2 regions of the Arthrobacter sp. SLBN-100 genome follow, and region 2 is predicted to be linked to the other one. Evidence: riboswitches for the same ligand, from Rfam matches in the RefSeq annotation. Region 2 holds a riboswitch; the other holds the start of a gene.
What was found. A riboswitch is a leader RNA that binds a small molecule or an ion and turns the genes downstream of it on or off. The one in region 2 is predicted to bind glycine.
Positions count from the first base shown of each region.

Region 1 (6,933 bases), 1.6 Mb from region 2:
TGCTCGTCTCCCAGCTGACCGGTGAAACCCTGGCCATCCTGGACGGTAAAGTTCCCACCCGGGTCCGCACCGCGGCAGCCAGCGCGGTGGCAACGAAGCTCCTTGCGAGGCCCCGCAGCACCACCTTGGGGCTGGTGGGGGCAGGCGCCTTGGCGGTGGCCCATGTGGAAGCCATGCTGGCCGTGCTGCCAATGAGAAACGTGGTGGTGTGGTCCCGTTCCACTGAGACCGTCGCTGCCTTCTGCGACGAAATTTCCTGTTACGGGCTGAACATTACGCGGGCCGCCAGCGTGCGGGAGGTCGTCGAGGGCTCGGACGTGCTGTGCACCCTCACGCCAGCGGTTGAGCCATTGGTCAAAGGGGAGTGGTTCCAGCCCGGACTGCACGTTAACGCCGTCGGATCCCGTCCGCGGCCGGACCACCGGGAAGTTGACTCAGCGGGCATGGTCCGGGCGCGGGTTTTCGTGGACAGCCTCGCTACAGCAAGGGCCAAGTCCGGGGGGCTGATCATCCCGGTAACGGAAGGCGCCATGGGCTTCGAGGATGTGGAAGCAGAACTTGGTGACGTGGCGGCTGGGACAAAAGCAGGCCGTCTGGGGGATGAGGACATAACCTTGTTCAACTCGGTGGGTATCGGCCTGCAGGACCTTGCGATCGGGCGGCTCCTGTATGACGCTGCACTTGACCAGGGGATCGGCACCCATGTGGAGCTGAATAACTGAGGCGGCATCGAAGCAGGGCGCCGGAATCAACGGGAGGCATCATTGACTGTCCATGCGGACTCACCCGCGTCCTCGGCTGACGCTACCCGGGCACGGATCCGCGAGCTGATCATCTCGGGTGACTTCGCGCCCGGCTCCCGGCTTAGGGAACGCGAGCTGTCCCAGGCCTTGGACGTTTCCCGGGTACCCGTCCGCGAAGCCCTCCAGCTGCTGGAAGCCGAAGGCTTCATTGACACCTCTCCGCGGCGCGGGGCCACCGTCAAGCAGATCACCCTGAGGGACGTCAACGAACTCTTTGATGTCCGGCTCAGCCTCGAAGTCCTCGCCGCGCGGCTCGCCGCCCAGGCCGCCGCGCGGGGGGAGTCCTCGGCGCGCCTCCAGCAGATGATGGACCGGGCCGAAGAAGCGACCCTGCGCCACGACCACGCGCAAATCCCGCTGAGCAACACGGCCCTGCATGCAGAGATCGTCTCGATGGGCGGCAACGCATTGCTGGAGTACTCCATGAAGCCGCTCCTGGGCAGGATGCAGTGGCTCTTTACCCTGACCGGGCACCGCGACCCCCTGGTTCAGTGCGCAGAGCATCTAAGCCTATGCAAGGCGATCTATGACGGCAGAGCCGAACTTGCGGCAGCGCTGGCGTTTGCCCATGTGGAGCTGGGCCGGGAACCCTCCCTCCGGGGACTTGCCGGGCGGCTGCCTGAACAGTAGGCCCGCGACGGCGGCGTGTCCGCCGTCGTACGTGCGCCTTGAAACCGCGCGGATTTTGCATCCCGCCCCCGCAACCTGTAGGGTGTGAGCCGTGTCACCCACCAGTGGCACATGCTAATGATCTGCGGCGGGAGAGTCCTGCCGGTACGTTCAGCAGGCGCCGTAGGAGCAAACCCTCCCCAGGAATCTCTCAGGCCCACGTACCGCCGCGGCAAGGCAACTCTGGAAAGCAGTCCGGGCAACCGGACTCACCGACGGTGCAAGTGGCGTCCTGCGAAACGGCAGGGCAACGCAAAACTCTCAGGTCCAATACAGAGCGGGGAGGAACCCGAATCAACGTGGTGCTTAGGCGCCACCTGAATTATGGAGTTCCTCTCATGACGGTTCAATCGTCCCCCACCACCTTCGCAGACCGCCATATCGGCGCACGCCGCCAGTCCGACATCGACACCATGCTCAAGGCCGTCGGCTACGACAGCCTCGATGGCGTGGTCGACAGCGCCGTTCCCGATTCCATCCGCCAGGACAAGCCCCTCACCCTCGAGAGCGCCCTGAGCGAAGTCCAGGTTCTAGCCGAGCTCCGCAAGCTGGCGGGCAAGAACAAGATGGCCGTGCAGATGATCGGCCAGGGCTACTACGACACCGTGACCCCGCCGGTGATCCGCCGCAACGTCCTCGAAGCTCCCGCCTGGTACACCGCCTACACCCCTTATCAGCCGGAGATTTCCCAGGGCCGGCTCGAGGCGCTGCTCAACTTCCAGACCATGGTCCAGGACCTCACCGCGCTCCCGGTGGCCAACGCCTCCCTCCTGGACGAAGCCACCGCCGTCGCCGAAGCCGTGCTCCTGATGCGCAGGGCCAACAAGAACAAGACCGCGAAGGACGGCAAGACCGTCCTCGACGCCGACCTCCTTCCGCAGACCATCGCCATCGTGCTGGGCCGCGCCGAAGCCCTCGGCTTCGAGGTGGAAATCGCCGACCTCACCAACGGACTGCCCGACGGCGACATCAACGGCGTGGTCCTCCAGCAGCCCGGCGTCTCCGGCCGGGTCTGGGACCAGACCTCCGTCATCGCCGAGGCCAAAGACCGCGGCGCCCTGGTCACCGTCGCCGCCGACCTCCTGGCCCTCACCCTCATCACCCCGCCGGGAGAGCAGGGCGCGGACATCGCCGTCGGCTCCACCCAGCGCCTGGGCGTGCCGCTGTTCTTCGGCGGACCCCACGCCGCCTACATGGCCGTCCGCGAAGGCATGGAACGCACCCTCCCCGGCCGCATCGTAGGCGTTTCGAAGGACAACGCCGGCGTTCCCGCCTACCGCCTGGCCCTCCAGACCCGCGAGCAGCACATCCGGCGCGAGAAGGCCACCTCCAACATCTGCACCGCACAGGCCCTGCTCGCCATCGTCTCGTCCTTCTACGCCGTCTACCACGGCCCGGACGGGCTGAAGGCGATCGCCGAAACCGTCCACAACAACGCCCGAGCCCTCGCCGCCACGCTGAAGATCGCCGGCCGCGAACTGGTCAGCGACACCTTCTTCGACACCATCACCGTGCGCGTGCCCGGCAAGGCAGCCAAGGTCATTACCGCCGCCGAAGCCCGCGGCGTCAACCTGCGCCTCATCGACCCGGACACAGTCGGCGTGTCAGTTGATGAAACCACGACGCCGGAGGTCCTCTCCGCGGTGGTCGTCGCCTTTGGCGCGGGTCCGGTTGTGGAGGCCGCCGGGTTCGAGCTGCCTGAGCCGGTGGTGCGCACCTCCACCTACCTGCAGCACCCGGTGTTCAACACCCACCGGTCCGAAACCCAGCTGCTGCGCTACATCCGCCGCCTCTCCGACCGCGACCTGGCCCTGGACCGCACCATGATCCCGCTGGGCTCCTGCACTATGAAGCTGAACGCCACCGCCGAAATGGAAGCCATCTCCTGGCCGGAATTCGCGTCAATCCACCCGTTCGCCCCCGACTCCCAGACGGCCGGCTGGCGCGAACTCATTGCCGGCCTGGAAGCCGACCTCGCCGAGATCACCGGGTACGACCAGGTGTCCATCCAGCCCAACGCCGGCTCGCAGGGCGAGCTCGCGGGCCTGCTGGCAATCCGCGGCTACCACCACTCCCGGGGCGAGGCACAGCGCAATGTCTGCCTGATCCCCGCCTCGGCGCACGGCACCAACGCCGCCTCCGCCGTCCTCGCCGGCATGACGGTTGTTGTGGTGGCTACTGCTGCCGACGGCACCATCGACCATGCCGACCTGCAGGCCAAAATCGAGGCCCACAAGGACGTCCTCTCGGCCATCATGATCACCTACCCGTCCACCCACGGTGTATACGACTCCGATGTGCGCGAAGTCTGCGACGCCATTCACGCGGCCGGCGGCCAGGTATACGTTGACGGTGCCAACCTGAACGCACTGGTCGGTCTGGCGCAGCCGGGCAAGTTCGGCGGCGACGTGTCCCACCTGAACCTGCACAAGACGTTCTGCATCCCGCACGGCGGCGGCGGACCCGGCGTCGGACCTGTTGCTGCCAAGGCGCACCTGGCGCCGTTCATGCCGGGCGACGCCAACAAGGCTGCGCATGAAGCCGGCCACGGCGTAGCGATCTCCGCATCCCGCTTCGGTTCCGCCGGCGTGCTGCCCATCTCCTGGGCTTACGTGAAGCTGATGGGCGGGCAGGGCCTCACCGAGGCCACCAAGTCCGCATTGCTGGCCGCGAACTACGTCGCCGCCCGCCTGGACGAGCACTTCCCCGTGCTCTACACCGGTGAGAGCGGGCTGGTGGCGCACGAGTGCATCCTGGACCTGCGCGACCTGACAGCGCGCACGGGTGTCACTGCCGAGGATGTAGCCAAGCGCCTCATCGACTTCGGCTTCCACGCCCCCACGCTGTCCTTCCCGGTGGCAGGCACGCTCATGGTGGAGCCGACCGAATCCGAGGACCTCGCGGAGATCGACCGCTTCATCGAAGCCATGATCACCATCCGCCAGGAAATCGACCAGGTGGCCGCCGGTGACTTCTCCGTGGAGAACTCCCCGCTGCGCAACGCACCCCACACGGCAGCCGCCGTCGTCTCTTCCGACTGGAACCGGACGTACCCGCGCGAGCAGGCCGCCTTCCCGGTGGCCTCACTCCGGCAGGACAAGTACTTCCCGCCCGTCGGCCGGATCGACGGCGCAGCAGGGGACCGCAACCTGGTCTGCTCCTGCCCTCCGCTTTCCGAATTCGAGGTTTCGACAGGCTCAACCACCGGATTGGAAGGCTAACACCATGAGTGAGAACTACACCGCGCTGTACGATCAGCACAAGATTGCCGGCGCCTCCTTCACCGACTTCGGCGGCTGGCAGATGCCCCTGAAGTACAGCTCCGAGCTGGCCGAACACCACGCCGTCCGCAATGCTGCCGGCCTGTTCGACCTCTCCCACATGGGCGAAGTCTGGGTCACCGGCCCCGACGCCGCAGCCTTCCTGGACTACGCCCTGGCCGGCAAGCTGTCCGCCGTTGCCGTGGGCAAGGCAAAGTACTCGCTGATCTGCCAGGAAGACGGCGGCATCATCGACGACCTCATCTCCTACCGCCGCGGCGAACAGAAGTACCTCGTGGTCCCCAATGCCGGCAACGCCGGGGCGGTTGCCGCGGCACTGGCCGAACGGGCTGCCAACTTTGACGTCACCGTTGAGGACGTCTCCGCCGAGACCTCCCTCATCGCCGTCCAGGGCCCGAACGCCGAGGCCATCCTCCTGGCACTGGTCCCCGCAGAACAGCACCCGCTGGTGACGGAGCTGAAGTACTACGCGGCGGTCGAGGTAGGGATCGCCGTCAACGGCACTGTGCAGGAGCTGCTGCTGGCCCGCACCGGCTACACCGGCGAGGACGGCTTCGAGATCTACATCCCGAACGAGGACGCCGCCGGACTGTGGGACGCGCTGCTGGAAGTTGGCGCCGGCCACGGTCTGATCCCCGCCGGCCTTGCCTGCCGCGACTCGCTCCGCCTCGAAGCGGGCATGCCGCTCTACGGCAACGAGCTCTCCCGCGAGGGCAACCCCTACGCGGCCGGGCTGGGCCCGGTTGTCTCGCTCAAGAAGGAGTCGGACTTCGTAGGCAGGGCCGTGCTGGCGGAGCTCAAGGCCTTGGGCGCCGGTTCCTCCGGGCGCAAGCTCGTGGGCCTCAAAGGCCTGGGCCGCCGTGCAGGACGCAGCCACTACCCAGTCCTCAAGGACGGCAACGTGGTGGGCGAGGTGACCTCTGGCCAGCCAAGCCCCACCCTGGGCTACCCGATCGCCCTGGCCTATGTCGACGTCGAATTCACCGCACCCGGCACCACCCTGGACATCGACCTGCGCGGCAAGCCAGAGCCCTTCGAAGTCGTCGCCCTCCCGTTTTACAAGCGCACCAAATAGCCGAAGTTACCGGCCCGCCGGACCCGACCTCCTCTGCATGCTGGGCCCACACCGTCCGGGTTCCCTAACCGAGCTTGCGAGCTTAGGGGGACGGTGGGGAGCACGCTGCCGGAGGCCGGGTCCGAAGGGGCCTTGTACGTCACCTTGGTTACTGACCTGTGGCGGTGAGCGGATTCCGGAAGCGTGCGTCAGAGCGACGAAGGAGCAGCACGCGGAGGAATTCGGTCACCAGCCTCCCGACCCGACCACGACAAGTTTTCAAACGTAAGGAAAGAATCATGAGCAAAGTTGTTGCAGAACTGAAGTACTCCGCCGAGCACGAGTGGGTTGCTGCTGATGGATCCGGGCCTACTGGCGTCGGAATCTCCGCTGTGGCCGCCGACGCCCTGGGCGACATTGTTTACGTGGACCTGCCCGAGGTGGGCTCCACGGTGACCGCGGGGGAGACGTGCGGCGAGGTGGAATCCACCAAGTCCGTCTCCGACCTCTACGCCCCCGTCACGGGAGAAGTTGTGGAGATCAACGACGAAGTGGTCTCCGACCCCGCCCTGATCAACAACGACCCCTACGGCGCCGGCTGGCTCTTCAAGGTGGCCGTCACAGAAGAAGGACCGCTGATGTCCGCTGAAGAGTACGCGGCAGCCAACGGCGGCGAACTGTGAGCGCCGCGGCCGCAACAGCGGCGTTCGAGCAGGTCGTTTCCCCGTCGCTGGACGCGGACCTGTCCGCGCTGGATCCGGAGATCGCCGCGAAGATCGACGACGAGCTCACCCGCCAGCGTGACGGCCTGGAGATGATCGCCTCCGAGAACCACACCGCCGTCGCCGTGATGCAGGCGCAGGGCTCGGTGCTGACCAACAAGTACGCCGAAGGCTACCCGGGCAAGCGGTACTACGGCGGCTGCGAGCACGTGGACGTCATCGAACAGCTCGCGATTGACCGGATCAGGGCGCTGTTCAGCGCGGAGTTCGCCAACGTGCAGCCGCACTCGGGCGCGCAGGCCAACGCCTCGGTGATGCACGCGCTGATCAAGCCGGGCGACACCATCATGGGCCTGAACCTGGCCCACGGCGGCCACCTCACCCACGGGATGAAGATCAACTTC
Region 1 is NZ_VFMY01000001.1:2,290,163-2,297,095, reverse strand. Features, by position in the region: gene FBY31_RS10780 (ornithine cyclodeaminase family protein) at 1-722, shown strand, start outside; gene FBY31_RS10775 (GntR family transcriptional regulator) at 765-1,433, shown strand; glycine riboswitch at 1,552-1,649, shown strand; glycine riboswitch at 1,651-1,758, shown strand; gene gcvP (aminomethyl-transferring glycine dehydrogenase) at 1,811-4,693, shown strand; gene gcvT (glycine cleavage system aminomethyltransferase GcvT) at 4,698-5,828, shown strand; gene gcvH (glycine cleavage system protein GcvH) at 6,107-6,490, shown strand; gene glyA (serine hydroxymethyltransferase) at 6,487-6,933, shown strand, end outside.
Region 1: it holds a riboswitch for glycine, as region 2 does, so the genes downstream of both, gcvP (aminomethyl-transferring glycine dehydrogenase) here and gcvP (aminomethyl-transferring glycine dehydrogenase) in region 2, are expected to answer to the same signal.

Region 2 (6,933 bases):
TGAAGGCCTCTGCCAGCGTCACTGCCCCTGACGCGAAGTAGCCCGTCCCGGCACACACAAAGTATTCAGCGCCCGGCGCCGGACTCCCTGTCCGGCGCCGGGCGCTGCTTTTTACCCGCCAGCATGCCAGCGGGATGTTTGCCCCTATTCGGCCTTGGGCACTTTCCGGAGGACGACGGCGGCAAGTACTGCCGCCGTCGCCATCAGTACCAGCCCGATCGCCGCAGTGACATGCACGCCCGAGTCGAAGGCGGCGCCGGCGGCCTGCCGGACGGCGTCGGCCAGTGGAGCAGGCAATCCGGCCGCCAGTTCCATGGCTCCGGCGAGGGTCTGGCCGGCACGTGCAGCACTCCCGCCGCTGGCGGCCCCCGGGAGGCCGGCGGGAAGCTGCAGGTTGTGCTGGTAGGAGGCCGTCAGGATCGAGCCCAGCACGGCGGTGCCGAGCAAGGCGCCTACCTCGTACCCTGTCTCCGAGATGGCCGAGGCCGCGCCGGATTTTTCCGCCGGAACGCTGCCAAGGATGAGGTCGTTGGAGATAGTCTCCGCGGTCCCCACGCCCAGCGCCAGGACCAGCAGGGCCGCGAGCAGAAGCCCCGACCCGTTGAAAGGGCTGCCGAAGGTCACCAGGCTGTACCCCGCGGCGCTCAGGCCCAGTCCGGCTGCCACCACGAAGCCGGGCCGGATCTTGCGGACCAGGGGCACCACCGCGAGGCCCGCCGTCACGGTAGCCACCAGCGCCGGAATCATGGCCATTCCTGCGGCCGAAGGGGACATGCCTTCGAGCAGCTGCAGGTGCTGGGCCAGGAAGAGGATAAAGCCGTTGAAGGAGAACAGGGCAAGGATGTTCGCCGTGATGGCCATGCTGAACACCGGGTTCCGGAACAGGGACATGTCCAGCAAGGGGCTGCTCAGCCGCTGTTGCCGGCGAACGAAGGCTGCGCCCATGGCCAGGCCGAAGGCTATGCTTCCCAGGGTCAAGGGGCCCGTGCCTTCGGTGGCGTATTCCTTGATGCCGTACACCACTGGCACCATGGTCAGCAGTGAGAGCAGGATGCTCGCCCCGTCCACCTTTCCCGGCGTAGGGTCCCGGGACTCCGGGATGAACGCCGGGCCGAAGGCCAGCAGGGGCAGCATGATGGGCACCGCCACCAGGAGGACTGCTCCCCACCAGAAGCGTTCCACCAGACAGCCGCCGAAGATCGGACCCAGGGCAGCTCCGCCGGAGAACCCGGCGGCCCAGATGGCGATGGCCAGCCGACGTCGGTTGGGATCCGGGAAGATGTTGCGGATCAGGGACAGTGTGGAGGGCATCAGCATCGCCCCGAAGAAGCCCAGGGAGGCGCGGCCCGCTATCAGCCAGCCGGCGCTGGGGGCGAAGGCCGTTGCGGCTGATACTGCGGCGAAGCCGATGCTGCCGACGATCAGCAGCCGGCGCCGTCCGATCCGGTCTCCCAGGCTCCCCATGGCAACGAGCAGTCCCGCCAGCACCAGAGGGTAGGCGTCCACGATCCACAGAAGTTCCACGCCCGAGGTGCCTAAGGCTCCGGCAATCGCGGGCAGTGCAAATGTCAGGGCTGTGTTGTCGACGGCGACGAGGAGGACCGGGAACATCAGCAGTCCCAGGGCGAGCCAGTCGCGCCAAGTGCCCGGGGCTGGAGCGGATGGCCGGGCCGCCGGGGCCTTCAGCGGGGTTCGGTCCTGTTGCGGGGTGGAGGAAGCGGTCATCCGTGAACTGTACCGTCCAGACGGTTCAGTTAAGAAATGGAATCCGGACCATGCATGATTGGAACCATGGCCAGAAAACCCGTCGCGCGAGATGCAGTCCTCGATGCCTTTGAAGAACTCCTGATCGACGTGGGGGAGCGCGCCGCCACCCTGGACGCGGTGGCGAAACGGGCAGGCGTCTCCAAGGGCGGGCTGCTGTACCACTTCCCCAACAAGGAGGCGCTGATCGCGGCAACCCTCGAGCGGCTGGACCGCCTGGCGGGGGAGGACCTTGCTGACATGGCGGCGGCGCCCGAAGGTGCGGCGGCCTATTTCATCCGGTCATCGCTCTGGTCCGACACCCCTATGGACAGGTCCTTCGTGGCTGCCACGCGCCTCGCTGAAGTGGCCCACGAGGAGGCCCGCCGACGCTTCGCCGCAATCCAGCAACAGTGGCTGGAGCTCATCGGCAAGGATGTTGGCCCGGGAATGGCAAAAGCCGTGCTTTACATGGGGGACGGGCTGTACTTCAACGCCATGTGGGAGAGCGGGCCGTCCGGAAAGGCCGGCAACCGGCAGGCGGAAGTGGACCAACTCCTGGCCGCCGTCGAGCGGCTCAGGGGTTAGCTGCCATTTGCTCCACAGCAGGCGGCATAGGAGAATTGGTCTATGTGCGGGCCGCCTCCGGGCGCGCCCGGACAACCCAAATGAATAGCCTTTGATCTGCGGCGGGAGAGTTCTGCCAGAAGGTACAAGCAGGCGCCGTAGGAGCAATACCTCCCCAGGAATCTCACAGGCCCATGTACCGCCGCGGCGAGGCACCTCTGGAAAGCAGCACGCTGTCCGCCCCCGTATCCGGTCCCGGATACTTGGACTGCTGTGCTCACCGACGGTGCAAGCGGGGCTTGCGCAAGCAGGCACCGCGGAAACTCTCAGGTCCAGTTACAGAGCGGGGAGGACCCGAATCGATGCGGCGTACCCTGCGCCGCCTTAGTTATGGAGTTCCTCGTGACTGTATCTCCGGCCTCCGCCATCCCAGCCTCCGCCATCCCGGCCACCGCCTCCCCAGCCTCCGCTCCAGCCGCCACTGCTCCGGCTGCCACCTTTGTTGACCGGCACATCGGCGCCCGCCGCCAGGCCGACGTCGACACCATGCTCAAGGCCGTGGGCTACGACACCGTGGACGCACTGGTTGACACCGCCGTGCCCAAGGACATCCGCCAGGATTCTGCACTGGAACTGGACGGCGCCCTGAGCGAGGTGGAAGCGCTCGCTGAACTGCGCCGGCTGGCCGCGAAGAACAAGACCGCGGTGCAGATGATTGGCCAGGGCTACTACGACACCGTGACGCCGCCGGTGATCCGCCGCAACATCCTTGAGGGTCCGGCCTGGTACACCGCCTACACGCCCTACCAGCCCGAGATTTCCCAAGGCCGGCTCGAGGCGCTGCTGAACTTCCAGACCATGGTCCAGGACCTCGTGGGGCTGCCCATCGCCAACGCCTCCCTGCTGGACGAAGCCACCGCGGTGGCCGAGGCCGTGCTGATGATGCGCAGGGCCAACAAGAACAAGGATGCCCGGGACGGCAAGACGGTGCTGGACTCCGATTGCCTGCCGCAGACCATCGCCATCGTGAAGGGCCGCGCTGAGGCGCTGGGCTTCGAGGTCGAGGTGGCGGACCTGTCCAAGGGCCTTCCTGACGGCGTCATCAACGGTGTGGTCCTGCAGCAGCCCGGCGCCTCCGGCCGGGTCTTTGACCACAGCGCCGTCATCGCCGACACCAAGGAACGCGGCGCCCTGGTCACAGTGGCGGCGGACCTGCTGGCCCTCACCCTCATCACGCCTCCCGGCGAGCAGGGGGCGGACATCGCCGTGGGGTCGGCGCAGCGCTTCGGCGTGCCGCTGTTCTACGGCGGCCCGCACGCGGCCTACATGGCGGTGCAGAAAGGCCTGGAGCGGTCCATGCCCGGCCGCCTGGTGGGTGTCTCCAAGGACTCCGCGGGAGTACCTGCCTACCGCCTTGCCCTGCAGACCCGCGAGCAGCACATCCGCCGCGAGAAGGCCACCTCGAACATCTGCACCGCCCAGGCGCTGCTGGCCATCGTGGCGTCAATGTACGCGGTGTACCACGGTCCCGAGGGCCTGAAGGCTATCGCCCGGGCTGCCCACGCCCACGCGAAGAACCTTGCCGCCTCGCTTAAGGCGGCCGGTTTCGACGTGCTGCACACCAGTTTCTTCGACACCGTCACGGTCTCCGTTCCGGGCAAGGCCGCCGGCATCGTCGCTGCCGCCGAGGCCAAGGGCATCAACCTGCGGAGCATCGATGGGGACACGGTGGGCTTCTCCACCGACGAAACCACGACGCCGGCAGTCGTCGACGGCGTCCTGGGCGCCTTTGGTGCCGGCCTGGCTGACGCGGCTGCCGGCACTGACACTGCCTTTGCCCTGGATGCCGCCGTCGAACGTTCCTCCGACTTCCTGCAGCACCCGGTGTTCAACACCTACCGGTCTGAGACGCAGCTGCTGCGCTACATCCGGAAGCTCAGCGACCGGGACCTGGCCCTGGACCGCACCATGATCCCGCTGGGTTCCTGCACCATGAAGCTGAACGCCACAGCCGAAATGGAGGCCATCTCCTGGCCCGAGTTCGCGTCCATCCACCCGTTCGCACCCGACTCCCAGACCGAAGGCTGGCGCGAGCTGATCGCGGACCTGGAAGCCCAGCTGACCGAGATCACCGGGTACGACCAGGTGTCCATCCAGCCCAACGCCGGGTCCCAGGGCGAACTCGCGGGCCTGCTGGCCATCCGTGGTTACCACCACTCCCGGGGCGATCAGCAGCGCAACGTCTGCCTCATCCCGGCTTCGGCGCACGGCACCAACGCCGCCTCCGCCGTCCTCGCCGGCATGAAGGTTGTTGTGGTGGCCACGGCGCCGGACGGCACCATCGACCATGCCGACCTGTACGCCAAGATCGAGGCCCACAGGGACGCCCTGTCCTGCATCATGATCACCTATCCGTCCACGCACGGCGTGTACGACGCTGACGTCCGCGAAGTCTGCGACGCCATCCACGCCGCAGGCGGCCAGGTCTACATTGACGGCGCCAACCTCAACGCCCTGGTCGGCCTGGCCCAGCCGGGCAAGTTCGGCGGCGACGTGTCCCACCTGAACCTGCACAAGACGTTCTGCATCCCGCACGGCGGCGGCGGACCCGGTGTCGGCCCGGTTGCTGCGAAGGCGCATTTGGCACCCTTTATGCCCGGCAACGCGGCCACCTGGATCGAAGGCGACGACGTCCCGATCTCTGCCTCCAAGTACGGTTCCGCCGGCGTTCTGCCGATTTCCTGGGCCTACGTGAAGCTCATGGGCGGACAGGGACTCACCGAAGCAACCAAGTCCGCGCTGCTCGCCGCGAACTACATCGCCGCCCGCCTGAACGACTTCTTCCCGGTCCTGTACACGGGAGAAGGCGGCCTGGTGGCACACGAGTGCATCCTGGACCTGCGCGAGCTGACCGCCAAGACGGGTGTCACCGCCGAGGATGTGGCCAAGCGCCTCATCGACTACGGTTTCCACGCCCCCACCCTGGCGTTCCCCGTTGCGGGCACCCTGATGGTGGAACCCACCGAGTCTGAAGACCTCGGCGAGATCGACCGCTTCATTGAGGCCATGATTTCCATCCGCGCCGAGATCGACCAAGTGGCCCACGGTGAGTTCTCCGTGACCGACAGCCCGCTGCGCAACGCACCCCACACGGCAGCCGCCGCAATCTCCTCCGACTGGAACCGCGCCTACCCGCGCGAGCAGGCGGTGTTCCCGGTGAAGTCGCTCCGGCAGGACAAGTACTTCCCGCCGGTGGGCCGCATCGACGGCGCGGCCGGCGACCGGAACCTGATCTGCTCCTGCCCGCCGCTTTCCGAGTTCGAGGTTTCGACGAGCTCAACCACCGGCTCGGAAGGCTGATCGCATGACCGAGAACACCGCTCTTTACGAGGAACACAAGAAGCTGGGTGCCTCCTTTACCGACTTCGGCGGCTGGCAGATGCCCCTGAAGTACAGCTCGGAGCTCGCCGAGCACCACGCCGTCCGCAAGAGTGCCGGGCTGTTCGACCTCTCCCACATGGGCGAGGTCTGGGTGACAGGGCCGGACGCCCCTGCGTTCCTGGACTACGCCCTGGCGGGAAAGATTTCCGCCATGCCGGTGGGCAAGGCCAAGTACTCGCTGATCTGCAACGAGGCCGGCGGCATCATCGACGACCTCATCGTGTACCGCCGGCCCGCAGCTGCCGACGGCACCGATGTTTTCCTTGTGGTCCCCAACGCAGGCAACGCGGGAGTGGTGGCCGCTGCCCTGGCCGAGCGGGCTGCAGGATTCGATGCCGAAGTCAATGACGCCTCCGCGGCCACATCCTTGATCGCGGTCCAGGGCCCCAAGGCGCAGGAACTGCTGCTCCGGCTGGTCCCTGCCGACAAGCACAGCCTGGTGACCGGCCTGAAGTACTACGCCGCCGTAGAGGTTCCGATCCTCGTTGGAGGTACCGGCGTGGACCTGCTGCTCGCCCGCACCGGCTACACCGGCGAGGACGGGTTTGAGATCTTCGTGTCCAACGACGACGCCCCCGGCCTTTGGCGGGCGCTCGTCGCCATCGCAGACGACGGGGAGCTGACGCCCGCCGGCCTCGCCTCCCGCGACTCCCTCCGGCTCGAAGCGGGGATGCCGCTCTACGGCAACGAACTCTCCCTGCAGGGTGACCCGTTCGCAGCAGGCCTGGGACCCGTCGTCGCGCTGTCCAAGGAAGGCGACTTCGTCGGCAAGGCCGCACTGGCGGCCAAAAAGGAAGCCGGCGCCGGCAGCACCACCGGGCGCAGGCTCGTCGGGCTCAAGGGATTGGGCCGCCGCGCCGGCCGCGCCCACTACCCGGTCCTCCTCGACGGCAACGTCGTTGGCGAAGTCACTTCGGGCCAGCCCTCACCCACCCTTGGCTACCCCGTGGCCATGGCCTACGTCGACGTCCAGTTCACCAAACCCGGGACAGCGCTGGACATCGACCTCCGCGGCAAGGCAGAGCCTTTCGAAGTGGTCGACCTCCCGTTCTACAAGCGCGCCAGGTAGCAAACCCCGGTGGTTGAGCCTGTCGAAACCTAAGGGTTGCGTCCGGGCGCGCCGGACCGGACTTTTCACGCGTGCTGCTCTTTCGTCGCTTTGACGCACGCTTTCGAAAAGCC
Region 2 is NZ_VFMY01000001.1:3,847,369-3,854,301, forward strand. Features, by position in the region: gene FBY31_RS17765 (Dps family protein) at 1-41, shown strand, start outside; gene FBY31_RS17770 (MFS transporter) at 145-1,725, opposite strand; gene FBY31_RS17775 (TetR/AcrR family transcriptional regulator) at 1,792-2,331, shown strand; glycine riboswitch at 2,424-2,522, shown strand; glycine riboswitch at 2,524-2,662, shown strand; gene gcvP (aminomethyl-transferring glycine dehydrogenase) at 2,701-5,670, shown strand; gene gcvT (glycine cleavage system aminomethyltransferase GcvT) at 5,675-6,820, shown strand.